Regions from separate parts of the Pelosinus sp. IPA-1 genome, predicted to be linked through region 1. Evidence: riboswitches for the same ligand, from Rfam matches in the RefSeq annotation. Region 1 holds a riboswitch; each other region holds the start of a gene.
The links. A riboswitch is a leader RNA that binds a small molecule or an ion and turns the genes downstream of it on or off. The one in region 1 is predicted to bind S-adenosylmethionine.
Positions count from the first base shown of each region.

Region 2: linked by a shared signal. The riboswitch ahead of metX (homoserine O-acetyltransferase MetX) and the one ahead of metF (methylenetetrahydrofolate reductase [NAD(P)H]) in region 1 are both predicted to bind S-adenosylmethionine.
Region 3: linked by a shared signal. The riboswitch ahead of metK (methionine adenosyltransferase) and the one ahead of metF (methylenetetrahydrofolate reductase [NAD(P)H]) in region 1 are both predicted to bind S-adenosylmethionine.

Region 1 covers NZ_BSVC01000005.1:399,229-409,791, forward strand. The annotation lists gene QSJ81_RS14685 (ParB/RepB/Spo0J family partition protein) at 1-397, opposite strand, end outside; gene QSJ81_RS14690 (ParA family protein) at 387-1,157, opposite strand; SAM riboswitch class I at 1,472-1,574, shown strand; gene metF (methylenetetrahydrofolate reductase [NAD(P)H]) at 1,745-2,611, shown strand; gene QSJ81_RS14700 (methionine synthase) at 2,639-3,319, shown strand; gene QSJ81_RS14705 (homocysteine S-methyltransferase family protein) at 3,327-5,708, shown strand; gene QSJ81_RS14710 (ankyrin repeat domain-containing protein) at 5,861-7,165, shown strand; gene noc (nucleoid occlusion protein) at 7,286-8,212, opposite strand; gene rsmG (16S rRNA (guanine(527)-N(7))-methyltransferase RsmG) at 8,296-9,012, opposite strand; gene mnmG (tRNA uridine-5-carboxymethylaminomethyl(34) synthesis enzyme MnmG) at 9,009-10,563, opposite strand, start outside.
Region 2 covers NZ_BSVC01000002.1:474,864-485,426, reverse strand. The annotation lists gene QSJ81_RS06050 (homocysteine synthase) at 1-309, opposite strand, end outside; gene metX (homoserine O-acetyltransferase MetX) at 323-1,480, opposite strand; SAM riboswitch class I at 1,561-1,661, opposite strand; gene QSJ81_RS06040 (hypothetical protein) at 1,747-2,289, opposite strand; gene QSJ81_RS06035 (6-phospho-beta-glucosidase) at 2,550-3,866, shown strand; gene pepF (oligoendopeptidase F) at 3,941-5,830, opposite strand; gene QSJ81_RS06025 (Cof-type HAD-IIB family hydrolase) at 5,936-6,754, opposite strand; gene QSJ81_RS06020 (KDGP aldolase) at 6,900-7,619, opposite strand; gene QSJ81_RS06015 (DgaE family pyridoxal phosphate-dependent ammonia lyase) at 7,619-8,740, opposite strand; gene QSJ81_RS06010 (DUF4310 family protein) at 8,778-9,440, opposite strand; gene QSJ81_RS06005 (DUF4311 domain-containing protein) at 9,441-10,226, opposite strand; gene QSJ81_RS06000 (DUF4312 family protein) at 10,259-10,563, opposite strand, start outside.
Region 3 covers NZ_BSVC01000004.1:472,753-483,315, forward strand. The annotation lists gene fmt (methionyl-tRNA formyltransferase) at 1-78, opposite strand, end outside; gene def (peptide deformylase) at 80-535, opposite strand; gene priA (primosomal protein N') at 618-3,050, opposite strand; gene metK (methionine adenosyltransferase) at 3,180-4,370, opposite strand; SAM riboswitch class I at 4,440-4,545, opposite strand; gene coaBC (bifunctional phosphopantothenoylcysteine decarboxylase/phosphopantothenate--cysteine ligase CoaBC) at 4,599-5,795, opposite strand; gene rpoZ (DNA-directed RNA polymerase subunit omega) at 5,805-6,011, opposite strand; gene gmk (guanylate kinase) at 6,029-6,646, opposite strand; gene remA (extracellular matrix/biofilm regulator RemA) at 6,671-6,937, opposite strand; gene QSJ81_RS12170 (YicC/YloC family endoribonuclease) at 6,997-7,881, opposite strand; gene QSJ81_RS12175 (hypothetical protein) at 8,023-8,622, opposite strand; gene dapF (diaminopimelate epimerase) at 8,746-9,582, opposite strand; gene QSJ81_RS12185 (calcium-transporting P-type ATPase, PMR1-type) at 9,623-10,563, opposite strand, start outside.

The sequences.
Region 1 (10,563 bases):
CTAACGCTTCTTCTATCGCATTTAAATCTTCCCTTTGTATATTTTCAATTAAGGCAATCTCAGTCATTTCACCATCAGTATATTCTTTTATAATAGCAGGGACTTCCTGCAGACCTGCTTGTTGAGATGCCCGCCAACGTCTTTCTCCAGCCACTAATTCATAAGAATTATTACTTTTTCGTACTACAATGGGCTGTAATACTCCATATTGCTTTATAGAAGACACAAGCTCAGCGAGTGCCTCCTCGTCAAATACCCTGCGGGGTTGAAACTTATTAGGAATAATCTGATTGATAGAAATATTACTGACAAGAGGCTTTTCCTCTACAGAATTAGAGCCAGAAAATAGCGCATCGAGACCACGCCCTAATCCTCTCTGTGAGTTATTACTCATCATCAATCACCTCTTTCGCCAAATCAGTGTATACTTCAGCACCTTTAGATTTAGGATCATATCGAGTTATCGGTTGTCCATGACTTGGAGCCTCACTAAGGCGAACATTACGAGGAATAATTGTTTGATATACCTTGTGACGAAAATGACTTTTAACTTCATCTACAACTTGAATGGATAAATTCGTCCGAGCATCAAACATGGTCAGAACTACACCTTCTAAGGATAATGCAGGATTCAAGTTTTTCTGTACTAACGTTATGGTGTTCATTAATTGGGATAATCCTTCTAGTGCATAAAATTCACACTGAATTGGTACTAATACTGAATTAGCCGCTGTTAAAGAGTTTATTGTTAATAATCCAAGGGATGGTGGACAATCGATAATAATATAATCATAATTATATTTGATTTTATCCAATACCCTTTTTAGTTTTGTTTCTCGTGACATAATGGAAACTAATTCTATTTCCGCCCCTGCCAATTGAATTGTAGCGGGTAATAATTTTAGATTTTCAATTTTTGTTTGTAAAATAACGCCTTCTATTGGAGTATCATTTACTAAGACATCATAAATAGATTGTTTAATTTTTGTTTTATCAAAACCAAAGCCGCTAGTAGAATTTCCTTGTGGATCAAGATCAACTAATAGAACTTTTTTACCTAAGTCTGCTAAACATGCACTCAAATTTACAGAAGTTGTTGTTTTCCCAACGCCTCCTTTTTGGTTGGCAATTGCAATTACCTTTACCAAATAGTTCACCCCATATTCTCATTTATATTTTAAGAAAGACTACGAAACGGCACTTTCGCTGCTAATTTCTATAATGCTAATTCATTCCACATTCTTAAGAACATTTCCTGCAAAAAAACCGTCATCTTAAGCAAAAGCACTATTATTTAAGTAACTTATAATAAAATAGTAAAGTAAAATGGCTAATCCACAATCTTCTTCGTTAAAATAGGTATTTTATACCTTTAGTGTATAAATGATACGCTATAAATATCAATATGATAAATTAAAAATATTGACAAGCCTTTGTTTTTAATTTATCATAATATCCAATTTAATAAATACTCTTATCTAGAGTGGTCGAGGGACTGGCCCTATGACACCCAGCAACCGGCAGTAATGCAAATGGTGCTAAATCCAGCAGAATTCAATTCTGAAAGATAAGAGGAAAGAACGGATTAAAAAAACAGCCTCTTTCCTCAACAAGGAAAAGGGCTGTTTTTTTATCCTATTATAATATATAAACCTAAGAACAGTTCTTGTTTTTGTTATGATGAAGCCAAAATTTTAGATAAGCCTGTTGCTTTTCAATAACTTATAATAATGTGAGGTTAATTATGAAACTATGTGATCTATTTAATCGAGAAAAAACCCTTGTCTCTTTTGAAATATTTCCACCAAAACAAACGGTTACTTTAGAATCGATTTTTAAAACTACCGAAGGATTACAAACATTAAACCCAGACTTCATAAGTATTACCTATGGTGCTGGCGGTAGCGCCTCGGATCGCACTCTTGAAACTGCAGATAAAGTCAAAAATACCTATCATGTAGAAGCTCTAGCTCATTTAACTTGTATCAATTCGCAAAAAGATGATATTGATACAGTGCTTAACCAATTGCAAGCCCATAATATTCAAAACATATTAGCTATGCGCGGCGATTATCCCCTGGACAAAGGGTCCCTAAAGAATATGACAACAACCTTTCCTTACGCAAAAAATCTAATTGCCCACATAAAATCCCAACATGATTTTTGTATTGCAGCTGCTGCTTATCCAGAAGGTCATTTAGAATGTCCTAACCTTGCGGAAGACACGGTTCATCTGAAAGAAAAAGTAGATAGTGGTACCGATTTTCTCATTACTCAAATATTTTTTGATAATGCTGTCCTTTATAACTTTCTAGATCGAATCAGACAAGCCAATATTACCGTCCCCGTTTGCGCGGGGATTATGCCCCTACTAAATAGTAGGCAAGTGGCTAGAATTCATGGTCTATGCGGAGCATCCATTCCAAAACCTTTGCAAAGCATTATTGAAAAGTATGAAAACTCGCCAAATGATTTTGAAAAAGCTGGAATAGAATATGCTTGTAATCAAATTACCGATTTAATTGCCCATAAAGTAGATGGCATACATCTATATACTATGAACAAACTAGAACAGTCTAAAACTATCATTCAAGAAACAGGGCTACGCTAACTAGCAGACTACCTAAGGAGGAGTGTTATGCCAATCTACAATCCAGCATTGAAAAATCTAGATATGAAAGAAATCAAGCGCTATTCTGGACTAACCAAGGCTTCCGAGTTTCCGCCCCATTTACTAGAACAAGCTTGTACTGAGGCACAAATAATATCACAGCCTAAAGTAGTATGGCAAATTTACGATTATAATCCAAACACTGCTACTATAATGAGTCCAGAGCCGCTAACCCTGTCATCAATAAAAATAATTGAACACTTGAAAAATTGCCTACAAGTAATCGTAATTGCTGTTACAATAGGATCTAGATTAGAGGAAATGGTAAGTGAATACTTTACAAAAGACGAGTATACCCTAGGATTATTACTAGATGCAGCTGGTACAACAGCTGTTGAAGTGGCGGCGGACCAAGCATGTGACTTACTTAGACAACAAGCAAATCAAAAGGGTTATTCGACCCTCTTCCGCTTCAGTCCTGGTTACGGTCAATGGGATATTACCGTACAACCCCAAATTCTATCTTTGGCTCATGCCTATGAAATCAATGTAACCGCGACACCCTCTTGCATGTTATTACCACGAAAATCCATTACTGCTATAATCGGACTCACCCCTAATATTTGTCAGAGTGCCCCTACTTCGCCTGCCAAAAAGGCTAACTGTCAACAATGTCAACAAGTAAACTGCTTAGCGAGAAAGGATTGAACTATTTATGATTTATATTTTTGATGGTGCCATGGGAACTATGTTACAGAATGCTGGATTACCAGCAGGTTCTTGCCCGGAGTTATGGAATATAGAGCAGTCTGCTGTTATTACTAGCATACATAAAAGTTATATTGATAATGGTGCAGACATTATTGAAACAAATACCTTCGGTGCAAATCGGATAAAATTAACACATTATGGCTTACAAGATAAAGTACAAGCACTAAATACCGCGGCTGTAAAAGCGGCACGGGCCGCTTGCAGGCCAACAACCAAGATAGCAGGTTCTGTAGGACCTACCGGAAAATTAATTTCCCCGCTAGGAGATTTAACCTTTGACTCCGCTTATGACGTTTTTTATGAACAAATTTGTGCATTAGATCAAGCTGGCGTAGATATGATTTTGATTGAAACTATCATTGATATCCAAGAAATGCGCGCAGCCCTATTAGCTGCCAAAGCAGCTTCTACTAAACCAATTATTTGTCAGATGTCTTACGGTGCAGATGGACGCACTGTAACAGGTACAGATCCAGTTACAGCTGCTATCATATTAGAAGCTATGGGTGCAGATGTGATTGGTGCCAATTGTTCCTTAGGACCAGCTCAACTATTACCGATTGTTGAACAATTGGCTCAAACCACCAGTTGTCCTATTAGTATTCAATCGAATGCTGGTATGCCTAGTCTTATAAACAAACAAACCGTTTTCCCTATGGGGCCAGAAGAAATGGGCCAATGGGCACAAAAATTAGTTGCCGCAGGCGCTCAGTATATTGGAGGTTGCTGCGGCACTACTCCTAAGCATATTAAAGCAATTCACGAAGCAGTCAGTCACCTCTCGGTAACAACCTTGTCTACTAAGCAACAACTTAATAAAACAACAGCTTTAACCAGCCGCAGTAAAACAATTTATCTTGGTGCTAACCATCCCACAGTTATTATCGGGGAACGTATTAATCCTACAGGCCGCAAACAACTAGCTGCTGATATTGCCTCAGGTCAATTTATCTCTGTTAAAAAAGAAGCCTTAGCCCAAATTCGTGCTGGAGCGCATATTCTTGATGTTAATATGGGGGTTCCTGGTATTAACCAAGCGGAAGCTATGGAATACGTAGTTCAAGAGTTATCCATGCTTGTAGATGCTCCCCTAGTCATTGATACCACCGATTCTAAGGCTTTAGAAGCTGGCCTTAAGGCTTACCCTGGCAGAGCACTTATAAACTCTATCAGCGCAGAACCTGAGCGTTTGGAAACATTCCTACCTTTAGCCAAGAAATATGGCGCTGCCGTCTTATGTTTACCAATTAGTCCCAAGGGTGTGCCTAAAACAGCCCAAGAGCGTCTACAGGTTACAAAACAAATTATTCATGCTGCTTTTGCTGCAGGTCTCAGACCATGTGATTTCGTTTTAGATGCCTTAATTCTGACAGCAGCTGCGGATGCCCATGCCGGCATGGAAGCATTGACAGCATTAAAACTTTACCGAGAGCATTTAGGTTACCCAACGACGATGGGACTTAGTAATATATCTTTTGGTCTTCCTCGTAGAGACGCCATTAATGCAACCTTCTGCGCCATGGCTCTAGATGCAGGCCTAGATGCTCCTATACTAAATCCTTATGACCCGCTTATGCAGCATACTTTAGCAGCCTCTTCCTTACTTCTCGGTCATGACGCCAATGGAAGATCTTACAGTATGCAGTATGCACCCAATAAGCAGACAGAGGAAGAAGAAAGTCGAAATGTACCGAAAAATATCATTGATCAAATTCGTCAGGCTATAACCTCAGGAGAAAAAGAGGCTGTTGTTCCTTTAGTACAGCAAGCACTGGATGAAGGAATCAATTCTGTTGCAATTAGCGAACAAGCCTTAACAGCTGCCATGAATGAAGTTGGTACTGATTTTGGCAGTGGACGATGTTTCTTACCACAAGTATTACTTGCCGCAGAAACTATGCGTGCTGCTTTTCTTACGATAAAGAAAGTTTTACCTGCTCATGAGTCGAAAAGCCTTGGTATTGTTGTTTTGGCTACCGTAAAAGGCGATATTCATGATCTAGGAAAAAACATAGTCGCTGCCCTCCTAGAAAACAATGGCTTTACTGTAATTGATTTGGGTAAAGATGTTACACCAGAAGCAATTGTAGAAGGTGCTTTAAAATACAAGGCTGATATCGTAGGCCTCTGTGCCCTAATGACAACTACAATGCCTCAAATTGACCTTACAATTGCTGCGCTAAAAGCTGGAAATGCTAGTGCCAAAACAATTGTAGGCGGTGCAGTACTAACCCAGGAGTATGCAATACAAGCAGAAGCTGACGCCTATGCGGAAAATGGTGTCGAAGCTGTCACAATTGCCAAAAAACTACTGGCAATTCACTAAAAAGATAAAGCATCTTACTTTCATTTATATTATGAAAGTAAGATGCTTTTATTTTTTAAAATGCAGGAATTCTCGCTACCAGTATGGAACTTTTTAAAATAATATGTCGATTTTAAGGAAGTACGGATTGATTAAATAATAGGTGGTAGTTTATGGCAGATGAAGAAGCGATCGATCAAATAGATATAGAAGAATTACTAGCAAGTGCAGAGAAAGAATTGCACATTTCTGAAGTTGATCTACAGGCAGATAGTATAAATTCCCCTGAAACAGCCCCCATTAAAGAGGGCCCCTTGCTTACAAATTCGGAATCTACAGTACAATCAGACCAGAGTTTTTCTAATCTTGAATTACTACAAAAGTACATTTATCAAATTAAAATCGCTGCAATTTTAATACTTTTTTGTTTCGTAATTATAACTAGTGGTTTTCTAGGATACAGAGCTTCTCATGAAGCTGTAACAGCAAATACTCCCCTTGATAAAATTGTACAGCTTGGCATTACTTTTGAAGATAAAAATCTGGTCTCTTATGCAGGACGTGGTGATAAAGAAATAGTAACGGCCTTTCTGGATGCCGGTATGAATATTAATGCAACCCGAAATTCAGATGGATGGACAGCCTTACTATCAGCTTCTTTTTACAAAAAAACAGATTTAGTCCACTTATTACTAGAAAGACAGGCTGCTGTCAATATTCAAGATAAACAAGGCAGAACGTCCTTACATTACGCCTCTGCAATGGGCGCTGAAGATATTGTTACTATGCTACTAGAAGCTGGGGCAAACCCTAATTTACAAGATAAGCAAGGCCGTACTTCACTTATGGAAGCCTATTCAAAACAGCAGGCAAAAATCGCTGAAATCCTTAAAAATGCTGGGGCTGACCCAAGCATCCAGCCCATACCTAAAGTCGAAGAAAAGCCAACACTATCGCCCGTAGCCAAAACTACAGAGAAATCACCTGCCACCGCATCCATCTCAACAACTCCCGAGGAAATTCGGCTCACCGTTAACAAAGTTGGCCTTATACATATTGGTATGTCATTAGATGATTTACAAAAAATTTATCCTAACTATGCCCTGCGGGAAGAGTATTTCGATGGTGAAAAGAAAACTACTGCGATTATAAATTTACCTAACGGTTCTATTCCCTCTCTAAAACTAGACCTTACTAATGGCAAAATTAAATTAGTTTCTACAATTAGCACTTATGATCCTCGTTTTGTAACTGACAAAAATATTACAATAAATTCTACTGTTGGCGACATTCAAAAACAATATTCGAATACGGAAGTTAGAATCATTAATAATTCTTTATTTCTTTTAGTAAAAAGTATGAGAATGTTATTTGAACTGGATACGAAAAATGCAGCCATTCCGATAAAATGGTTAGAAACGAATAACCCGAATTCGATCTCCCCTGACACAAAGATAACACGAATAATTACCTATTAAGAAAAGACTTGGCTTGTGCCAAGTCCTCGGACGCAGGCAGAAGCCTTAGTCGTTCTTACTTGGAATCTATACTTTCTGATTCCGTAAAAAAAAGGCTAACAAAAATTGTTAGCCTTTTTTCTATTTCCGCTTAGGGATTCGTAAATTAATATGAATAAATTCTTCATCTTGCTCTTGCTTGACTTTAATCTTGAGACCTGTTTTTTTCATTTCACCTACAACGTTATTAATTGTATTAATAAAAATCCGTACATCTCGAATGATTTTTACAACATTGCGCTTTGGTACATTCTTAGCTTCTACTTGTTTCGCAATATCTTCCAAAAATTCTTCAATAAGTTCTTCTGTTTCACGAACATTTAAATTCTTTTCACTAATAAGCTCCAACACTTCTAATTGCAATCTAGAATCATCTATTTTAAGCAAAGAACGGGCATGACGTTCTGTTAATTTTTCGTTAGCTACTACAGCCCGAACTTCTGGTATCAGTTTTAATAAACGTAATTTATTGGCAATCGTAGATTGATTTTTGCCCATACGTTTCGCTAACTCTTCCTGGGTAAAGCCAAAACTCGTAATTAATTGTTGAAAGCCTTCCGCCTCTTCTAAAAAGTGTAAATCTTCACGTTGTAAATTTTCAATCATGGCTAATTCAGCCACTTCTTTATCCGTAAACTCCTTCACAATGACTGGAACTTGCTGCAATCCAGCCAACTTTGAAGCTCTTAGCCGACGTTCTCCTGCCACTAATTCAAAGCCATCAGCAATGGCCCTTACGATGAGTGGTTGAATGACACCATACTCTCCAATGGAAGATGCTAGCTCCTGAAGGGATTCTTCCGTAAATATTTTTCGAGGTTGAAACGGATTCGGAACAATATCCGTAATCTGCACATGCTTTACATTACCTTCTACAGAAATCGTATCGTCTATAATGCAAGCTTCCCTATTATCTATATTATCTGTAACATCTGTTTGCTCTTTAGCCTGGCTAGCTATTTCTGCATTATCTGAAGTCAGGCCTAATAATCTGGCCAAGTTTTTCATCTATACACCGCCTTACCAATAATAGGTTTGTCAATAGGTAATATTCGGCATTTCCCTACAAGTTCCTCTTTACCATGAATGGTTTATAATGGATTTTTTTCAGCTACGCCTGGACGCCTTGGATAACTAGGTGAAGTCTTCTTTACTTTTTTAATATACACAACTGCTCGGACATCATCGATTCTAGGTAGCTTTATATTTTCTATTTTTAGGATTTCGCCGCCTAACAGCCTCAGAGCCTCTGTAGACTCTTTTATTTCCTCATTGTACCTAGACCCTTTAAGGGCAATAAAAAAACCTCCTACGGCGACAAATGGAAGACACAATTCACAGAGAACATTCAATCTTGCAACTGCTCGAGAAACAGCAATATCATATTGTTCTCTATATCGTTTATTTTTGCCCCCATCCTCTGCACGACTATGAATATACTCTATATCAGATATACCCATTTTTTCGGCAACCGCTTTTAAAAATAAAATTCTTTTGTTTAACGAATCAAATAATGTAAGTTTCAAATCAGGGCGAAAAACTTTTAACGGCAAACCAGGGAACCCTGCCCCTGTCCCTACATCAATTATTTTTGCGCCTTTTTTAAAAATATCTTCATCATAACATGATAAAGAATCAATCATATGTTTAACAGCTACTTCGGCAGGATCGGTAATCGCTGTTAAATTTATTTTTTCATTCCATTCAACTAAAGTCTTGAAATATATGGAAAACTTTACTAATTGATCCTCTGTTAAGGATAAAGAGTATTCTTCGGCAACTTGGGCTAATACATCTTCAAATATCAATTTACTTCTTCCCTCCTGCGACGTTGTTCTAAATAAATCATTAAAATAGAAATATCAGCAGGTGAAACTCCAGAAATACGTGCCGCTTGTCCAATAGATAATGGGCGAATCTCGTTTAACTTTTCTCTAGCCTCCACAGCTAAACCGTGTAATTCCATATAATTAACATCTTCTGGTAACAATTTTTCTTCTAGTTTGCTGGCCCGCTCTACTTGTTCAAGTTGTTTACTAATATATCCTTCATATTTGGCAGCAATCTCTACTTGCTGCTTAACCGACATTTCCAAAGCAGGTACATCAAAATGTTCACGAATCATATCATAGCTGATCTCCGTTCTACGCAATAAATCGTAAAGCATGATGCCTGTTCTAAGTTCAGCAGTACCCATGGCGGACATTTTGACCTGCACTTCCGGTATCGGAGTAATCATCGTACTACGCAATAGGGCAAGACTTTCTTCAATGGAATCTCTTTTACTAACAAATCTCGTATATCTTTCATTACTAACTAGGCCAATTCTTCGCCCTTTTTCTGTTAAACGCAGATCAGCATTATCTTGGCGTAAAATTAGACGAAATTCAGCCCTAGAAGTCATAATACGATAAGGTTCACTTGTGCCCTTAGTTACTAAATCATCAATTAGTACACCAATATAGCCATCAGAACGAGATAAAATAAGCGGTTCACGCCCCATCACTAATAAAGCTGCATTAATACCAGCAATTAACCCTTGAGCAGCTGCTTCTTCGTAACCAGAAGTCCCATTTATCTGTCCTGCAGAAAATAAACCATGAATATGTTTAAACTCCAAAGAGGGTTTTAGCTGGGTTGAATCAATACAATCATAATCAATCGCATAACCTGGACGCATAATTTTAACATTTTCCATACCTGCAATCGTTCTTAAAAATTCATATTGCACATCAATTGGTAGGCTGGTAGACATCCCCTGTACATACATTTCGTTCGTCTGATATCCTTCCGGTTCAATAAACAACTGATGAGCATCCTTATCCGCAAATCGGACAATTTTCGATTCGATAGATGGACAATATCTAGGCCCCACCCCTTCAACGATACCAGTATACATCGGAGCTCTATGTAAATTATTACGAATAATCTCATGAGTTTTTTCATTTGTATATGTTAGCCAACAAGGTAATTGCTCCCTAGTTGTTATATCACTTAAAAAGGAAAAGTTATGAACCTGTTCATCACCAGGCTGAATTATCATTTTAGAGAAATCTAAAGATCTTCGATCCACTCTAGCAGGCGTACCTGTCTTAAAACGCATTAAACGAATATTCATTTCACGTAATGAATTCGTTAAATTTTCGGCAGCACGCTGTCCGTTCGGACCGCCTTTATAAGCCAGCTCACCAATAATGATCTTTCCTCCGAGATATGTACCAGTGGCTAATACAATACACTTTGCATGATACACTTCACCAGTCTCGACTTCTATACCATACACCAAATTATCCCTAGATAAAATCTTTTCCACTAGTACTTGCTTTACATCCAAATTCTGCTGATTTTCAATAGTTTCC
Region 2 (10,563 bases), on a different contig from region 1:
CCCTGCTTGGGCAATGTTTAAGATGGCTCCACTAATTGCAGCATGCCCTGAAGCAAAGGCTAAAGCTCCGACTCCACCTTCAAGAGCTGTAATGCGTTTTTCTAAGACATCAGTAGTAGGATTAGTCAAGCGACTGTAAATATTACCAGACTCTTTTAAACCAAATAAATTGGCAGCGTGCTCGCTATCACGAAAATTATAAGCAGTAGTTTGATAAATGGGAACTGCTCGTGATCCTGTTGTCGGATCTGGCTCCTGACCACCGTGAACGGCTAATGAATCAAAACGTAATTTTTCTTGTACTGACATGTTATACATCCTCCTAGTTTTTAGTTACTTTACCTATAGTTAGCTTTTTTATAAACTCATTGATCAAGGGCCTTAATAAATGAAAATCAATTAAAAAACCATCATGACCATGAGGACTTTCAAGTAAGGCATACTCGGCATCCACTCCGCAATCGCGCATAGCTTCCACCAATTCTTCTTGCTGGTAAGGAGGATATAAAATATCAGAACTTACCCCCACAACCATTACTTTCCCCGTAATTTGGGCTAAAGCATCCTCATAGCTTTTACAGCTATCTGACAAATTATAATAATCTAAGACTCGTAGTAAATATAAGTAAGAATTCGCATCAAAACGGCGCGCTAAGCTATTACCTTGATGATCTAGGTAATTTTCAATTTCAAAACATCCATTGCGGCGTTTCCGTCCAAATTTTCCTTCCATAGACAATTCGGATTGATAGGTAATCATACCTACCGATCGGGCAATTGCTAATCCTTTTTCTGGACCATTCCCGCCATAGTAATTTCCACCTTGCCAACCTGGGTCAAGAGTTATAGCTTGCCGTGCTACCTTATTATAAGCAATGGACTGAGAAGATGAATATCCTGGAGCGGCAATTGCCATAACACCATCCATAAAATCAGGATAGGTTACAGCCCACTCCAAAGATTGCATTCCACCCATGGAACCGCCAATAATTAACTTAACATGTTTAATCCCCAGCAAATCTAGTAATCGTTTCTGTACCTGTACCATGTCTAATAAAGTTATTTCCGGGAAATCCATGCCATAAGCCAGCCCATTTTCTAAGTTAGGGGAAGCTGGACCTGTTGTCCCTTGACAACCACCAAGCACATTGGCACAAATAATAAAATACTTATCTGTATCTAGGGGGCACCCTGAACCAACCAGTGGTTCCCACCAACCTTTTTCGTCATGCTGGTTATGGGCGGCTGGATGACTATCACCTGTCAAGGCGTGATGTAAGAGTATAACATTATCGCCGTTTTCAGATATATGTCCATAGGTTTCATATGCTACAATAACCTCTTTTAATATCCCCCCTAATTTGAGGTACAAGGGATTTTCTGTATCAGCTACTTTAGCCATCTTTAAATAAGGCCGCCACTTAAATCCTGGAAAGTAAGTTAACGTTGTCTGCATGCTACGGCTGTTATCTAACAGCATCCATATACCCTCTCCTCACCATCTCAAATATAAAAAAACCCCTCTTATAAATAAGAAGGGTTTTTATTACATAGTAAACCTTCTTATCTCCCAGGATTGCTCCTGCTGGAATTAGCACCACTGCATTACTGCCGGTTGCTGGGTGTCATTGGGCCAGTCCCTCCACCACTCTGGATAAGATTTAATATTTAATTGTAACGTTGTAAACCTAGTGCTATTACTATATCATGATGTAGCGCTAATAGCAACCATGTATTGGTGATTTCCTACGGATTTTTATCTTGTTCATTCTTGTCTAGCGGCTTAGCTGCCGTTGGCTGCAAGTTAGGAGAGATATTGATTCGTTCGGAGGAGAATAATATACCATCCTGCCACATTTGATAAATATAGACGGAAATTAAATGCACGACCGTCGTTGTAAATGCCCCAATCCCCGCAAGAGCATTTTCGTCAAGCCACACGAATATTCCTCGGCGGTGTAACAAGGGCTGTACCAAAAGGATTAATAGTAAACTGCCTATGATCTGAACAATTGCATACGACCAAAACCGCCCATAAGTATATTTGAGAATCCACATCGCGCCGATTGGCAATGCACCATAAACAAAACTTATCATTTCGCTAAGCGGATAAACATTCTCACGGGTCTCCCATACCTTCCAAGTAACGCCTACATCAACAATTAAAGTATTCGTTACTATTACAAACAAGGCTGCGGGCATCCATCGCTTAATTTCCTCTCTAGGCATGAAGAAGAGAGTTAGCCAAGGAAGAATTAACATAGACCATAATATTATTTGATTGCTCACAACCAAGCCTCCCATAATCGATATACACTTATTATGACCCTGTTGTGATTGCCTTATTCTGGACAAAATACAGCCTCCATTCTCCGAAAAAGGGTAAGAAGTTCTTTTATCTCACTACGAGGAATAGCTAATGCGTATTCCCTTCTCTTAAAGTAAAACTGTACTAGTACAGTTTTACTTTATCGTAATTGCGCTCCTTCTGGTAGAACTATATGATTATTCTAGAGATAAAAATTCCGAGTATATTAGGAGGTTTTATTATGAAGGGGTTAAAAATTGTGACAATCGGTGGCGGCTCAAGTTATACACCGGAGATTATTGAAGGATTCATAAAAAGATATGATGAACTGCCCATTCACGAACTGTGGTTAGTAGATATTGACGCAGGCAAAGAAAAATTAAAGATTGTAAGTGATCTTGCTAAAAGAATGGTCAAAAAATCCGGGGTACCAATGGAAATACACACGACTCTAGATAGAAGAGAGGCTCTGCCCAATGCGGATTTTGTAACGACACAATTTCGCGTAGGCCTCTTAAATGCACGAATAAAGGATGAAAGAATTCCATTAAACCATGGTTATATTGGACAAGAAACCAATGGTGCCGGCGGGATGTTTAAGACACTGCGAACTATTCCAGTCATACTTGAAATTGATAAAGATATGGCAGAATTATGCCCAAATGCTTGGCTAATCAACTTCACCAATCCCTCAGGAATGATCACGGAAGCTGTACTGAGATATGGGAAAAATAAGAAGGTTATCGGCTTATGTAATGTACCTATTGGCATGGAAATGGCAATAGCCAAACTATACAATGTTGAACACAGTAGAATTCGAATTGACTTTGCCGGTTTGAATCATATGGTATTTGGTTTAAATGCATATTTAGATGGTGAGAACATTACCAAATCAGTGATTGATAATATTGCTGCTGGCAAGATGCCGAGTACTGTAAAAAATGTTATCAATATTAATTGGATACCTGAATTTGTACTAGGATTAAATGTAATACCTTGTCCCTATCACAGATACTATTTCAAAAAAGATGAAATGTTGGAAAAGGAATTAGAAGAGTTTGCCAAAGGGGAAACTAGAGCTGAAACAGTAAAAAAACTGGAGGATGACCTGTTCGAATTGTATAAAGATCCGAATTTGGACATAAAACCACCACAATTAGAACAACGTGGTGGAGCCTACTATAGCGATGCAGCCTGTAGATTGATAAATTCAATATATAATGACAAGCGTGATATTCAACCCGTAGATACGAGAAATAATGGGGCAATTGCCGGAATTTCGCCTGACTCCATTGTAGAAGTAAGCTGTGTGATCACTAAAGATGGTCCTCAACCAATTGCTATCGGTGAGCTTCCCATACAAATAAACGGATTAGTACAACAGATTAAATCCTTCGAAAGAGTAGTTATTGATGCAGCTGTTACAGGCGACTATAATAAAGCTTTACTAGCTATGACAATGAACCCGTTGGTCGCTTCCGATAAAATGGCTAAAGTTTTATTTGATGAAATGTTAGAAGCTCACAAAGAATATCTCCCCCAATTTAAAAGCTTATAATAGCAAAAATGACGCCAGATCAAGGAATGATCTGGCGCCATTTTAGTTAAATTAAGATACTATTTAATTATGAACTATTCTTCTTTCATTAACATTTCCAATTCATCTAATAGCCGATTAAATTTCTGTAACGTAATTTCGATAGGCTCAGGGGTAGACATATCTACACCAGCATGTTTTAAAATATTGATTGGTGTATCTGAACCACCAGCTTTTAAGAAATAGGTACTGTAGCGTTCTTGGGCCGTCTTACCTTCTGTTTGTAATTTTTCAGCAAAGGCCGTTGCTGCTGAATAACCAGTTGCATATTGATATACATAAAAATTACGATAAAAGTGAGGAATTCGAGCCCATTCTATATCAATTTCTTTATCTACAACCATATCACTACCAAAATATTTTACATTAAGTTCATGATACATGCCTTCCATCACATCAGCCGTCAAGGTTTCCCCTTGCTCACTTTTTTCGTGAATTGCTTTTTCAAATTCGGCAAACATGGTCTGGCGATATAAGGTAGTACGAATATTTTCTAAGTATTGATTTAAGAGATATATTTTTGTCTTTTTATCTTCTGTGTGCTTCAGCATATAATCAATGAGTAAAATTTCATTGGTAGTAGAAGCAGTTTCTGCTGTAAAGATCACATAGTCAGAAGTAGGATAAGGCTGGTGCTTGGCACTATAGTAGCTATGCATGGCATGCCCCATCTCATGGGCTAATGTAGAAGCATCGCTATATCTTCCATGATAATTCAAAAGGACAAACGGATGTATGCCGTAAACGCCCCAAGAATAGGCACCTGAACGTTTTCCCTGGTTTTCATAAACATCGATCCAACTTGCTGCTATACCTTTGTTAAAGTTTTCGATATACTCTTCCCCTAAAGGAGCTAAAGCTTGCCTTACAACCTCCAAAGCCTCTGGATAAGTCAATTTTATGTCTATATCCTTTACAATCGGTGCATATAAATCATACATATGTATTTCGTCTACGCCTAAGGCCTTCTTCTTTAAGGCTACATACCGATGTAGTGGGGCAAGATTTTGATTGACGGTACGAATTAAATTATCATAAACAGCTACAGGAATATGATTTGGCGTAAGAGCAGCTTCCTGTGCCGAAGGAAACTTATGGGCTTGGGCGAAAAACACATGCTGTTTGACATGCCCATTGAGAGTTGCTGCCAAGGTGTTACGATACTGACCATAAGAACCCAGTACACCAGCAAAGGCTTCCTGACGAACACGCCGATCCGATGAGCGAAGGTAAGTGGTGTAACGACCTTCACTTAATTGGACCTCCTGTCCTTGCTCATCTTTGATGTTAGGAAATCGAACTTCTGCATTTGCTAAAACATTAAAAACTGTAGCAGGAGTTTCCGCTACTTCCCCTGCTTTTGATAGTAGTGCTTCCTCCTTAGGAGAAAGCACATGTTCTTTTTGCTGGATTAAACTATCAAAATAAAAGTTATAAATTGCTAGCCCTTTTTCCTGACGTCTAATTTCCTGCAATTTTTCCGTTGGCATAGAAACAATTTCAGGCTCAATAAAGGAAGTAGCGGCACTAACTTCCACATTTAATGATTGAGCTTTGCCAGTTAATGCTTGGTACTTATTATCAGCCGTATTTTCATCTTGATGCATACGGGCAAAAGGATACAACTTGCCTGTAATCATGGTTACTTCATCACGAAGTGTAAGACACGCAAGCATCTCCTTACCCGAAAGATGCAGCCTACCTTTAAATTCGGTAATCTTAGGCAACATAGCTTTCACCTTGTTGTAGTCTACCTGCCAAGCATCATCGCTTGTGTATAAATCCTCAAGATTCCATTTATATTCAGCCTGTATTTGGGCTCGGTCAGCAATCTGAGAATTTTCTGGAGCTCCTACTGCACTAGACGTAGTAGAAAGCATCATCATACTCAACGCTAAGGGGAAAACGTGGATCTGTTTAAACATAGAACACTCTCCTTTTAAAATAATTCCAGTCCTTTCCTTTATCCTAACACGAGTAAAGCCTCTAGTAAAAGCCTTATTATGCAGAATTATTTATATTGTATAGTATTATATGTTTTCTTTTAAAACATACTTCCTTAAAGCGTATTCCACTCCTCTTTCTAAATTGCTTTTAGGGATGATAATATCCGCATGCTGCTTTAATTCCGCACTCGCATTTCCCATCCCAATTCCCAATCCCACAGCTCGAAGCATTGCAATATCATTTCCTTCATTTCCAATGGCTAATGCTTGTGATAAAGGAATTCCCAATTCTCGGCAAATAGTACCTAACGCAAGGCCCTTATTTACCTCGACATCTACGATTTCCAACCCCCTTGGTGAATCTTGAAAAACAGTGACCGCATCCTTCCATTGGCTAAGCTGCTCTTTGGCATACTGAATGCGCTTTGGCTCATCTTGTAAAACAATACGAAAAGGTGCCTCATTCAATCTCCTTAGTTGTCCCCTTCCCACGACTGTATAAGGAATATTAAAATTCCTCGAAAATTCAATGGTTTTAGGCGTTGCTTCCTGTACAAAGAACATCTCATTACAATACACCTTAATATAGTAACCTTGCTCCTCGAAAAAACTAATAATTTCTGTTGACTTAGCTGCGTCGATAGGCCTTCGAGTAATAATCTTTTCCTTTTTTATATCGGCAACGTAAGCACCACAATGAGTAATCAAGGGTACTTCTATCTTTAACTGATTTGCATAAGGAATCACCGAGCAAAAGGATCTGCCTGAAGCCAATGTAACTATTACGCCTTGCTGTTTAACCTGCTGAATAACCTGAATGGTTTCTTCGGGAATTTGGCGCCTATCATGTAGCAGCGTCCCATCCAAATCAATAGCAACTAATTTAACATCTAAATAGTGCATAGAATTCCCTCCTAATCAATAAGAAAATAACCTTACTACATGGAATCAACGCAGCTTACCAATAAATTAGTGTGTAATGTAAGATAAACCACCCTTCCGAAAATTCTTTCAAAAGAGTGGTCTATCATTCTTTTCCTTTTTTACATTAGTTCCCTGACAGTGCTGTAAGTAACTCAGCAACTTTCTTAGGATCGGTTAGACCTGTTGCCTTGTCTACCAGTGCAGTATAAATGTGAGGAATGATAACTTCAGCACCATTTTCAGCACAAACCTCTACCACCTTGCCAACCGAATGAATATCAATTCCGCCCGTAGGTTCAAATATTCTAATTCCTTGCCGAACAGCTGCTCGTACCATTGCAGCAACTTCGTCTAATCTTGATTGCCCTTCAATCGGATAAAACTTTACAGAATGTATGCCAATTTCATGTAGCATAGCAGCAGCACCATCGCAAGAGATACTATCTTGGAAATTTTGACTTTGTGGTCCTGTACATACAGATACCTTTCCAAGACTTACAGGGCTAATCAACGCATTCACCATTGTATGATCGCTGCCAACACCTTTTAATCCTGCTAGGGTATAACCAGCAGCCGGGAACACTTGATTTACATGTACTGGTTTTGTTTTTATCGCCACTTCAGCAACCCGACTCCATTGAGCAGGATCTCCCGCCCCTAAACCAACAGAAACCGGAATGTTAGCTTGCTGAAATTCTAGAATTTTATCTATCGCTTCATCATTGGAGTTAAAATTTTTAACCATCATTCCAATATATACTTGCCCCTCAGCAGCCTCTACAATGTCCAAGGCATTCTGACGATCCTTAGCTAATAAATTTAAACGAACAGTTACATTTTTCATTAATTCTCTTCCTTCCCCTTACACTTACTGATGATTTCACGAATACGATTCGCAATTATTCTCTCCTGATCCAATAATAAAGGACGAGGATCAACATTGATGATTCCTATGTTGGCATAATAATTTCGAGTATAAATAGCAGGATCGCCTGTTTCTAATTCGTTAGCCAATGTTATCGCACTGATTCCCGTAATCTTTTCATCAACTGTAAGCTGCGCGCGATAAATCGCCCGCCCGGCTTCATCCTGCACAATGGCACCTTTGATACCAGGAACAGCAGCAAGTTCTTGAATCAACCAATTCATGCGATCCATTTGTCCTTGTGAATCATCTTCTTTCGATTGATATCGTTCTAAGGCCGTCATCAAACCAACAATGGATTCTTTCCCAACCTTCATTGCTCTGCCAATTCCTTTATATTGCTTATGACAGGCTTTCATTAAATCGTCTCTACCGCAGATCAACCCTGAAGTTGGACCTTCTAGAGCCTTGCCACCGCTATAAATGACGATATCAGCACCCTTAGCAATATAACATTTAAAATCTTCTTCTGCTGCTGCATCAACAAGAATAGGAATATTTCTTTCTTTGGCAATAGCAATCATCGTCTCTAAGGACTGCATCCCTTTTTGTACTGCATGATGAGATTTTATGTAAAATAATGCTGCTGTTTTTTCATTAATGGCTCCAAGAATATGGTCTTTCTCCACGTGATTGGCTTGCCCTACTTCTACAACTTTACCACCGCCTAAGGCAATCATCTGGGGAAGAGAAGCACCAAAATGTACAGAATGGCCCTTCTGAAGAATAATTTCATTTTTTAGACCATCAGTATTAGGTACTCTCTCAATAAGTGCCAAATTTTCGCCAGCAATAACAGCTGCTGTAGCTATCGCAATACCTGGCGCAGCCCCAGCAGTAGGGCAGCCATTTTCAGCACCTGTCACTTGTGCAATTTTTTTACCAGCAGCAATCATCAATTCATGAATATCAACATAATCCATAGCGGCCGCACTCAAAGCCTGAGCAATCTCGGAATGTACTGCACTAGCTCCTAGTACTGTCATTTTACCGCTTGCATTAATAATTTTACGCAAACCAAATTTTTGATAAATATTCATTTTCTGCACCCCTAATTACAAGATAGTCTTTCTCCATCTACTTTGTCAAAATAGGGAAAAAGGCTCCAAGAAGCATTGCCCCTAAAATCGCTCCACCTGCAATTGGTTTCTGCCATACGTAAAAGATGGCTGCACCAATCACTGCTCCTAAACCTACGGGAATGGAAGCCATTGTAGCTGAGATAATAATGAGAGGACCTAAATATCTTCCTGATGCATTACCTGCCCCCATCATAACATCAGCACCAAAGGTAGACGAGTTTCCACTGATTGTAAATTTACGAATTAGCACAATGATCGTTCCAATTATTAAACCAAGTGCCCCACCAGTAGCCAGCGCAAGAGGAAAAGACGCCAACGGAGCTGTTACTCCCATACCAAGAAGCATAGCAGGAACCCCAATTCCAATCCCAGTCTGCAGTGCACCTCCAATATCCAAAATGCCGACGAGGGGTCCTTCCAGAACTCGAGCAAAGAGAAAACTTGCGCCAAAAGCAGCCGCTGCACCATATGCACCAGTTTTCAAACCGCCTTCCAACATAGCTACAATAGCAATATCATTAAAGGCACCAATATGATACACATAATACATATGGGTACCAGAAAATATCCCTGCAGAAAGCATGGCTACAAAAAGAACAAAAGCCCATTCAGAATACCAAAACCCGGTTAATTCAGTTTGTTTTTCCTGATTCTCCATTTATTTCACCACCGATCCAAAGATTTTATGGAATTCGATCAATCCTGCTGGTACACCAATATGAAACTCATTTAACAATCTGGCATCAAATCCACGGAAGAATCCACTGAATACAAACAATAACACTACGGCTACTACCAAGGTCTTCGTAATATGATTCCAACCGCTTTCATCTACACCTTTACCTATTAAAATCCCTAAGACAATCCCTGGCACTGCATTTCCCATAACAAGCTGGGACAAACCTCCCAGAACAGTAGCCCATGTACCACTTCTTTGACCAGCATCAATAGCTGCCATCCAGAAAACGATAGGCATAACTGGATTAATCAGCCAGTTGGCTGCTGGAACTAGCACTTTTGTCGCAATAACTTGCAGCGAAGCCGGAATCGCTACGGCTGTTGAGTTCATCACAGTAACTACAACCATGCCAATGGCAGCACCAGCAAAAGCCATTTTTTTGGGATTATGCAAGGTTTCTTCTACCTTAGGATTTTTAGAAAGCAATGCTGCGGCTGCCCAATTTGGAATAATACGGTGTTCTACATCTTGAGTAAAAGCACCAGCGCCAACAACGGATGCCCAAGAATTAAATAAAAATCCTAAACCAAAAGAGAAATGAGAAATTGGATCACCTTCACATGCATTTAGCTCACCAAAAGTCCGAAAAGCTCCCATCCCCTGAACATTTGGTGCATGGAACATTCTAGCAGCACCTGCCCCTACGCCAAAACCGACCAAAGCACCAATAATAATTGATTCGAAAATTATCGTCATTGTATCCATCTGCCTACCCCTCCCTTAATTACTACCAACTATTACTGCATGCGCAGCACTCTTTGCACCGTTGATAATTCTTCCGTTCTTTTCTCAAACTGAATTTCTGTCATATCAATCATTCTGAGACGGACAGTTATATTAACGGCAATATCATACCTTGTCCGTTTACGGGGAAATAAAATTCCTAAAAACTTTTCAGTATAACTGGTTTCAATAGCAGATATTACTTCAACTTCTTGTGGTTCTATTTGTAAAATGATATTTTCAAAAGTCTTGGCTACCAAGGGCTTAATTTGAGAAAAAACATCATTAAAGGCTCTTTCTTTGCTCTCGCCTGTACCCT
Region 3 (10,563 bases), on a different contig from region 1:
GTTATCTGCTATTAATTTATCCAAACAAGGGACGGCAAAATCTGGCGTCCCCATAAATACTACTCGTAAATTTGACATCTTATTTACCCCTATGAATGGTTTGCGCTTTTTCAATAAATAATATGCCATCCAGATGATCAATTTCATGCTGTAAGGCTCTAGATAACAAACCAGTTCCTGTAATACTTATATTTTTCCCAAAACGGTTTAAACCAGTTACTGTGACTTCCGCAAATCGTTCTACTTCACCAAAAACACCTGGTATACTTAAGCAGCCTTCATTTCCCAGTTCACAGCCTTCACTTTTCGTAATAACTGGATTTATTAGTTCAATTAACTCTTCATTTACATCAATCACGATCACTCGAAGAGATATACCTACTTGGGGTGCTGCCAAGCCTACTCCATCGGCACTATACATTGTCTGTGCCATATCATCAAGAAGTTTCCTAATTTTTTTATCAACACGTAACACTGGCTCCGCTTTCGTTTTTAATACCTTATCGCCAGCTTTTCTAACGTCCATTATAGCCATAATAACCTCCTAGTAGATAAATCATGCCAAAATTCTATCATAGAAACATATAAAAATCCACGTTTAATATAAACAATATTTTTCACATAATACTAACTGGTTCAACATCAATAATAACATCTGGTCGCGTAGTTAGGCCCATCGCAACTATATGAGGCTTTACGTCCACAAGATTATCTGTTTTTACAATGATATTCATACGAAAAATATCATTTATCTTAGCAACAGGGGCTGGAAATGGCCCTATTACTTCTATATTTTTATTTTCTTTTACTAGACTTCGTAATTCTGTTATTAGCTTATCAGCTAGATTTCGAGCCTTTCCTTCTTCATCAGCCTGAACTGTAAGTTTAAGAATTTGACTATAGGGTGGATAAGAAAGGGCTTTACGAAAAACGATTTCAGCATCATAAAAGCTTCGGTAATCATGTTCAGCCCCCGCTTTTACTGCATAATGCTCGGGATTATAAGTTTGAACTACAACTTTGCCTGCCTTCTCACCACGCCCTGCCCTACCTGCGGCCTGAGTTAACAAGGCAAACACACGCTCTGCTGCCCTAAAATCAGGTAAATTCAATATACTATCAGCTGCTATGATACCCACGGCTGTAACACTTTTTACATCATGCCCTTTAGCTACCATTTGCGTACCAAGTAAAATATCATATTCGCCTTTTGAAAATCCATCTAAAATACGATCATAAGCCATCTTCCCGCCAGTAGTATCTTGGTCCATCCGCACTATACGTACATCTGGAAATAGCTTCATTAACTCTTCTTGTAATTTTTGCGTGCCTGTGCCAAAAAAGCGAATATAACGACTGCTGCATTCTGGACAAACATCGGGCACCTCTTCAATACATTGGCAGTAATGACACTTCAGTTTTTTACCTATAGAATGGTACACTAAAGAAATATCACAATGCTTGCACCGTACAATATGCCCACATTCTCGACACATTACAAAGGTAGCATAACCACGACGATTCAATAAAATAATAGCCTGCTCACCGCGGTTTATTGTCTCAGTTAGCAATTCTTGCAAAGGCAAGGAGATGACACTACGCCTTTTATTACGTAATTCTTCACGCATATCAACAACCGTAACCGCAGGTAACAACGCATTTGCAATCCGCTTTGACATAGCAAGCATTGTATGCTGCCCCTCTAAAGCTTGATAATATGTCTCAACTGCTGGCGTAGCACTTCCCATTATTACCACTGCACCTGCCAAATTAGCTCTCATTAAAGCTACCTGTCTCGTATGATAGCGCGGTGTTTCCTCTTGCTTGTAAGTAAATTCATGCTCTTCATCCATTATAATTATTCCGATATCTACCAAAGGTGCAAAAATGGCTGAACGAGCACCAATAACAATACCTGCTTCTTTTCTACGAAGACGCTGCCAAGCATCATAACGTTCACCAGTAGATAGCTTACTATGCATGACTACCACATCATCACCAAACCGAGCCTTAAATCGTGAGACAATTTGGCTTGTAAGGGCAATTTCAGGGACTAAAACAATCGCCTGACGGTAATTTTGACGAGCTACTGCCACTGCTTCGATATAGACTTGGGTTTTACCACTTCCAGTAATGCCATGAAGTAAAAAAGACTCAAATTCCTTAGCTTGCATTTTCGGTATAATTTTTCCCAATACTTGCTGTTGTTCAGTCGTTAATGAAACAGTATTTTTTGTTTCCGATAAATCAGCATAGCTATCACGAACTATCTGAACTTTTTCAATTTTAACAATGCCCTCTTGTACCAATTTTTTGACAGTATCATAACTAGTATTACTTTTTTTCAAGTCATCGTAAGAAAGCTGCCCATACTCTATTAAATAATTCAATAAACGGCATTGTGCTGGTTTTCTAACTAAACTGCTAATAAGGGTTTGGGCGGATTCAATAGATATGTCTAAATAGATTACACTTTTATAAAGATGTGTACCAGTCTTTTTTCCGATTGACTCTCCAACTATTACTTTCTTACGTAGTAAATATTGTATGACTTTTAATACACCAGCACCAAACTGTTTTTCTAATTTGGACGAAAGTACCGATCGCTGCTCATATATATATATAAATACCTGGTAATATTCTGCTGATTTAGCTAATAACTCAGTTAATGTTTTCTGAATATCCCGATCAGTGCCTACCGAATAAAGTGTAACACTTTTTATGCCTGATTTCCCTGGAATAAACAAACGCATCGCATCAACTAAATTACAAAGATAATATTCACTAATACACCTAGCAGTATGCATCATATGCTCATCAAACCATATGTCATTATCCAATGTATCTAAAATAGGTTTTAGGTTAATTATATCAGAATCTTCACCCTGAGTAATATCAATAATAAAACCCTCTAGTTTGCGATTTCCAAAAGGCACTAATACACGCCAACCTACAGCAACACAATCTAAGTGTTCAGGAATATGATATGAAAAAGCTTTGTTAATGTTTTTAGTTGTAAGATTTACTAAAACTTGTGCTATACGTTGCATTGTTACCACCATTCCATGATACTTAATAAAATTAAAAAGGGGGAATCTCACTGAGTCCCCCTTTTATCATTAGCTATACCTATAAAATTCGTATGATGAGATAAAAACCCTGCAAGAAATTATTAAAAATTAAAGATTTGCTTCCTTACGTAAAATTTCTGCTTTATCAGTGCGTTCCCAAGGCAAATCAATATCAGTACGGCCAAAGTGTCCGTAAGCTGCTGTTTGACGATAAATCGGACGACGCAAGTCCAAGGTTTTAATAATGCCAGCTGGACGCAAATCAAAATGTTTTTTAATCAGCTCGGCAATCAGTTTTTCATCTACTTTAGCCGTGCCAAAAGTCTCTACCATAATCGAGACTGGATGCGCCATACCAATAGCATAAGCTAACTGGATCTCACATTTATCTGCTAATCCTGCCGCAACTACGTTTTTGGCAACGTAGCGAGCTGCATAGGCAGCTGAGCGATCTACTTTGGTACAATCCTTACCAGAGAATGCACCGCCACCATGACGTGCCATTCCACCATATGTATCAACAATGATTTTACGGCCAGTCAAACCAGCATCGCCTTGAGGTCCACCTATTACAAAACGGCCTGTTGGGTTAATATAGTATTTCGTATTTGCATCTAATAGATGAGCTGGAACAATTGGTACAATAACTTTTTCAATCAAATCTTTTTCAATAGTTGCTAATTCAACTTCAGGACCGTGCTGGGTTGAAATTACGATCGTATCGACACGAAGAGGTTGTCCATCTTCATATTCCACCGTTACTTGTGTTTTTCCATCAGGACGTAAATAATCAACTTCTTCATTTTTACGGACTTCTGTTAAACGACGAGCTAACTTATGTGCTAAGGATATTGTCAATGGCATATACTCTGGAGTTTCATTGGTTGCGTAACCAAACATCATTCCTTGGTCACCAGCACCGATTGCTTCAATATCATCCATTTGTCCTTGTTTTGCTTCTAGCGCCTTGTCAACACCCATCGCAATATCAGCGGATTGCTCACCTATGGAAACCAGTACACCACAAGTGTCACCATCAAAGCCATATTTTGCACGTGTATAGCCAATTTCTTTAATTGTATCACGTACTATCTTAGGAATATCCACATAACAATTCGTTGTTATTTCACCAACTACATGTACTTGACCTGTTGTCAACAAAGTCTCACATGCTACCCGTCCCATAGGATCTTTTGCCATAATGGCATCTAATACACCATCTGAAATCTGATCCGCCATTTTATCAGGATGTCCTTCAGTAACAGACTCTGAAGTAAATAATACGCGTTTTTTTTCCACAATTTCTACCTCCAATAATTAATAAAAATAAAAAAACTCCCATAAGGGAGGGTGATTGTCACTGTCACTCTCCCATCTTGCGGATTTCACCGCAGGAATTGGCACCGTTTTTGGATATTCCAAATGGTTGCCGCGGTTTCATCGGGCCATTCCCTCCACCATCTCTTGATGAGCCAATATATAATTCTGCCAAATCAAATTTTAAAGTAAAATAGAACAAAAATCAACCTATTTTCGACATTCTATGTGAATTTTATCTAAAATAACTTCTGCTAGCCTTTTTTTAGACATTTGAGGCAACTCTTCTATACGACCGTCACGGTACAACAATTTTGCTATATTTGTGTCCGTATTAAATCCGGCACCAGGTATAGTAACATCATTAGCGACAATCATATCTAAATTTTTTCTCGTTAATTTATCTTGTGCATGAACTAGTAAATCCTGAGTTTCAGCAGCAAAACCAACCAATATCTGATGTTTCTTTAGGTGCCCAAGCTGTAGTAAGATATCCGGATTTTTCTCTAGTATCAAATGTAGCGTCTCACCAGTCTTTTTAATTTTATGCTCCGACATACTCTGTGGACGATAATCCGCTACTGCCGCTGCCTTTATCACAATATCACTTTCCGCAAAATGAGCCAATACGGCATCCTGCATCTGTGATGCTGATTGTACAAATTCTATTGTAACACCAGGTGGCGAAACTAAATGAGTAGGTCCCGATATTAAAGTGACTTTTGCTCCTCTGTGCGCAGCAACCTCCGCCAATGCATAGCCCATTTTCCCACTAGAGCGGTTACCGATATATCTTACGGGATCAATTGCCTCCTGCGTTCCACCTGCAGTAATTAATATCTTTTTCCCTGTAAAATCATGATTGGTTTTTAGTATCTCAATTACCTTTTCTACAATAGCCTCTGGCTCAGGTAAACGTCCTACACCCTCTGTACCACATGCTAATTTACCACAATCTGGATCCATAAAGTAATAATCTAATTGAGTCAGCTTACTAATATTTTGCTGAACAATGGTATTTAAATACATATTCGTATTCATAGCTGGCACCATTAAGATTGGTGCCGTTGTCGCCATAACCGTAGTAGATAACATATCATCCGCTATACCATTGGCTATTTTACCAATAATATTTCCCGTTGCAGGAGCCAATAAAAACAAATCTGCTCTACTAGCTAATGCAATATGTTCAACATTCCAATTGGTAGCTTCTGCCCACATATCAACTACAACCGGATGTCCACTTATTTCTCGGAAAGTCAATGGGGTAACAAAGTTAGTCGCTGCCTTAGTCATAATAACATATATGTTGGCGCCCTGTTTTTTTAGACGGCTAACGACATCCACTACTTTATAAGCAGAAATACCACCAGCTACGCCAACAACAATATTCTTTCCCTTTAACATAACGACCTCCTACTTTATACCGCTTTTGGTCCGCTCATAGGATATTTTGTCTTGCGCTACTTCCTCTAAAGCAATGGTTACTTGCTTATTCGACTTGCTCTCAACCATGGGTACTGAACCGTCCATAAGTTCTCGAGCACGCTTAGCCGCAAGCACAACCAATGTATATTTACTATCAACTTTAGTCACTAAAACATCTAATGATGGATGAATCATAGTAGTCCCCCTAAGTTTTATTTATTAAAATTAGTTAATATTTCTTCCACTATATTGTCATTACGTACCACTTGGCACTTTTCTGCAGTAATAATTGATAAAACCTTGTTTGTTGCTTCTTGCACCTCATCATTTACTACTATGTAGTTATAATTATGTACGTATGTCAATTCATTATTAACACAACTGAGCCTTTTCTTTATCACATCCAAGCTGTCAGTACCTCTTTTATGAATGCGATTCGCTAGCTCATCCAAGGACGGTGGTGCAATATAGATAAACACTCCTTGGGGGAATCTTTTTTTTATCTGCGTAGCTCCCTGTGCATCTATTTCTAAGACAACATCCTTACCATTTTGTAATAAATCCTTTACATGACGGCATGGTGTTCCATAAAAATTGCCATAAACTTCAGCCCATTCCAACAACTCATCATTTTTTATCATATTCTCAAATTCTTCACGAGAAACAAACCAGTAATTAACCCCATGTTTTTCTCCTACACGTGCTGCCCGTGTAGTGGCAGATATGGAATAGTTTAATTCAGGATATCTACGCAGCAATTCTTGACAAATTGTCCCTTTACCTGCTCCAGATGGACCAGATAAAACAAGTAAAATTCCCTCTTTTGTCATACATGCTGCTCCTTTCATCATCTGCTATTCTGCAGTGTCCTCGCTAGTTTCTTTGCTGGCAAGGCGATGAGCTACGGTTTCAGGCTGCACTGCAGATAAAATTACATGATCACTGTCAGTAATAATTACAGCTCTAGTACGTCTTCCATAAGTTGCATCAATTAACATTCCTCTGTCACGAGCTTCTTGAATAATTCTTTTAATTGGCGCCGATTCAGGACTGACAATAGATATGATTCTATTCGCAGATACAATATTACCAAAGCCAATATTGATAAGTTTTATTTCCATATAAAAATCCCCCTTATTTTTTATATCGCTAGCATCTACCTATGGTTCTTTATTTGATTCTACTCTACATTTTGAATCTGTTCTCTGACTTTTTCAATTTCACTTTTAATTTCTACGACTATGTTGGCTACAGTAAAATCATTCGCTTTTGAAGCAATTGTATTCGTCTCACGATTAATCTCCTGCACGATGAAATCCAATTTTCTTCCTACTGCCTCATCAATATGTAATGCAGTATGAAATTGTGCCAAATGACTTTTTAAACGTACTAACTCCTCAGTTATATTCGTTTTATCAGCAAAAATCGCTGCTTCCTGTACCAATCTGCCGACGTCAGGTTCTTCTCCTATCATCCCCAATAAATCACGCATACGTCCCAATATCTTTTCCCGGTACTCTACTAAAACTTGAGGAGCACGCTCTTCTACTGATTTAATATATGATTCAATCACTGCGATACGCGCTATCAAATCTTGCTGAATATTTAACCCTTCTGTTATACGCATCTGCATAAGATTATTGACCGCTATAGAAACGGCTTGAGACAATTTAGGCCACAAAGATAAAGCATCTTCTGTTACTTCCTCAGCGCGAATAACATCAGGATATTTTGCTATTTGATAAATTCTATCCTTTACTGGCATAGCAAATAATTCTGATAATTCATCTAAAGCTTTATTATAAGCCACTGCTAATTCTTTGTCAATCCGAACAGCTCTTTTCTTTTCTCCATACTCGTCTATTGTTATAAAAACATCAATACGGCCTCTTACTAGTGCACTAGATACACTGCGCCGAATTTTATCTTCAAGTGGTCCTAAATTCTTAGGCATACGAATAACGATTTCATTATAACGATGATTTACAGCTTTAATTTCTACAATTAGTCTGTATTCATTATCCATATATTCGCCACGCCCAAACCCAGTCATACTTTTTATCACACTAAGCGGCTCCTTTCTTTGCACATTTTTATTATTAACGATAATATTACAATTATCCAAATCTCTTTAAATACTTCTCCATACTTTCACTAAATCCCTTTTTCGCTTATTATCTAGGTATACCATTGTTTAAAGAATCTTTTATTTTATCTTTGCAATATCAAAGTAGAAAGAATGTTCTATTTTATCGTTTGTTTTAATCAGTAATATGATAGGAATATCAAGTACAATGTCTTTTTCTAAAAAATAAAAGTAACATTGAGCAGTAAATGTATTTTGCCCTGATTCTCCAGTATTCTTTTCGGCTTTAGAAGGAATTACCGTCTGGTATGCCTTAATTTCTTTGCCAGCCTGTTTAAGTATTACATTAGCGTTTTGAGTGAAATCCTGTTTCCCCCCAAACAAAACTGTACTAAAGCTTAATAAGCCTGAGTAATCTGCCAATATACTTTCACTATCTAACGCAGTAACATTACGCCCTAATAAATTCTTTTCTCGAGCGTCTGTTGCTATGAGCAAAAAGGAAGTGTATAAATACGAACGTTCTGCTGTATCATTTAACTTTATCGCTTTCTCTTCATAAGACATCCATGGCAGCAAGAAATCCTTTAATTGATTTTGTGCATTCGATTTACCATAATCCTGCGCCTCTTTTATAACATCAATATTAACCGGAGATATTGCAAAAGTCTGACTAAATGATAGTAATAAGAAAATCACTGTCAAAGTAAAAAATCTCACTATAGCACCTCCCTACTCTTATGAGGTATATTATTACACCACAAATAGAAAAATTCCTTTCAAATAAAAAATCCAACTCCTAATTTTTAGAGAAGTTGGACTTTTCTTTATTATCTAGAAAACTCAAAGATACTTGCCACGAAAAACTTCTACTGCTGGGCCAGACATATAAATATGATTATCCAAACCCCATTCAATAAACAAAGTACCCCCGTCTAATTCAATTGTAGCTTGCCGATCTGCTTTACCATTGAGTACCGCTGCTACTAATGTAGCACAAGTTCCTGTACCACAAGCCATAGTAACACCAGCACCGCGTTCCCAAACACGCATACGTAATTTTTGTTTATTTAATACTTGCACGAATTCAACATTCGTTTTCTTCGGGAAGATAGGATCTGTCTCAATTTTGGGTCCGATTACAGATAGATCAACTAAAGTAAGGTCATCAACAAATATTATACAATGGGGATTTCCCATAGATACGCACGTAATGTTGTATTCAATATCGCCAACTCGTAATATTTCGTTAATTACCTGTTCATCAGCGTTCCCGACCATCGGTATTTCACTTCGCTTAAGGCGCGGTTCTCCCATATCAACTTTTACGGTATCAAGTATACCATTGGTAAAAATTAGTTCTGGTTTAATAATACCGGCTTTCGTTTCTAACGTAATTTTTTTCTTATCTGTTAGGCCGTGCTCAAACACATAACGAGCCATACACCGTGTGACATTACCACACATTTCAGCTTCACTACCGTCTGAATTGAAAATTCTCATTTTAAAGTCAGCTATTTCTGACTTTAATAATATAACTAATCCATCTGCTCCTATCCCAAAATGCCGGTCACAAACCTTAATCGCCATTTCTTCATAATTTTCAATACTTTCTTCCAATCCATTAACAATTACAAAATCATTTCCCAAACCATGCCATTTACTAAAATTAAACTTCATGTCCTATTCTCCTCATTTTAAACTTAAAATTTCAATTCTATTAATGCACCCGCCCCAAAACGGAACGAGGCACCCGCCTACGAAAAAATAGATGTTTAATCGCACCTATAATAAAAGTCCACCCAGAAATGCACAGCACTACTAACCAATCCGACAAACCAAGAGGAACCGTGGCAAAAATTTCCCTCATAAAGGGATGATACACAACTAACAATTGCATAAACACAGAACAGACCGTGGCAAAAATCAGATATTTATTTTTAAACATGCCAATTTCAAAGATACTAAACCTTTCGGACCGACAGTCAAAAACATGAAACATCTGACAAAAAACCAAAGTACAAAAGGCCATTGTTCTAGCCAGTGTTAAATCATTTTTTAAAAAATATACTCCTGCAAAAACCAATACTGTACTAATACCGATTTGAAAACCACGTGTAATGATTTTAAGGCTTAACCCACGAGAAAATACACTTTCTCGCGGCTGCCTTGGTGGCCTATTCATAATATCATGATTGTTAGGATCTACTCCTAAAGCCATAGCTGGTAGCCCATCAGTAACTAGATTAACCCATAAAATTTGTACGGGCAACAAGGGCAAAGGCAATCCAGCGAGTGTAGCAATAAACATGGTGAGCACTTCGCCTAAATTACAAGATAGCAAATACCGAATAAATTTTCGTATGTTATCATAAATACCTCGACCTTCTTCTACAGCAGCAACAATAGTAGCAAAATTATCATCCGCTAAAACCATCGCTGCTGCCTCTTTGGTAACATCAGTGCCTGTAAATCCCATCGCGATTCCAATGTCAGCTTCTTTGATAGCAGGTGCATCATTAACACCATCTCCAGTCATAGCTACAATATGTCCCTGACGTTTTAACGCTTTGACAATACGCAACTTATGAGTTGGAGATACACGAGCATATACGGTAACACTATTGATGATCTTAGCCAATTCGCCGTCATTTAATTCAT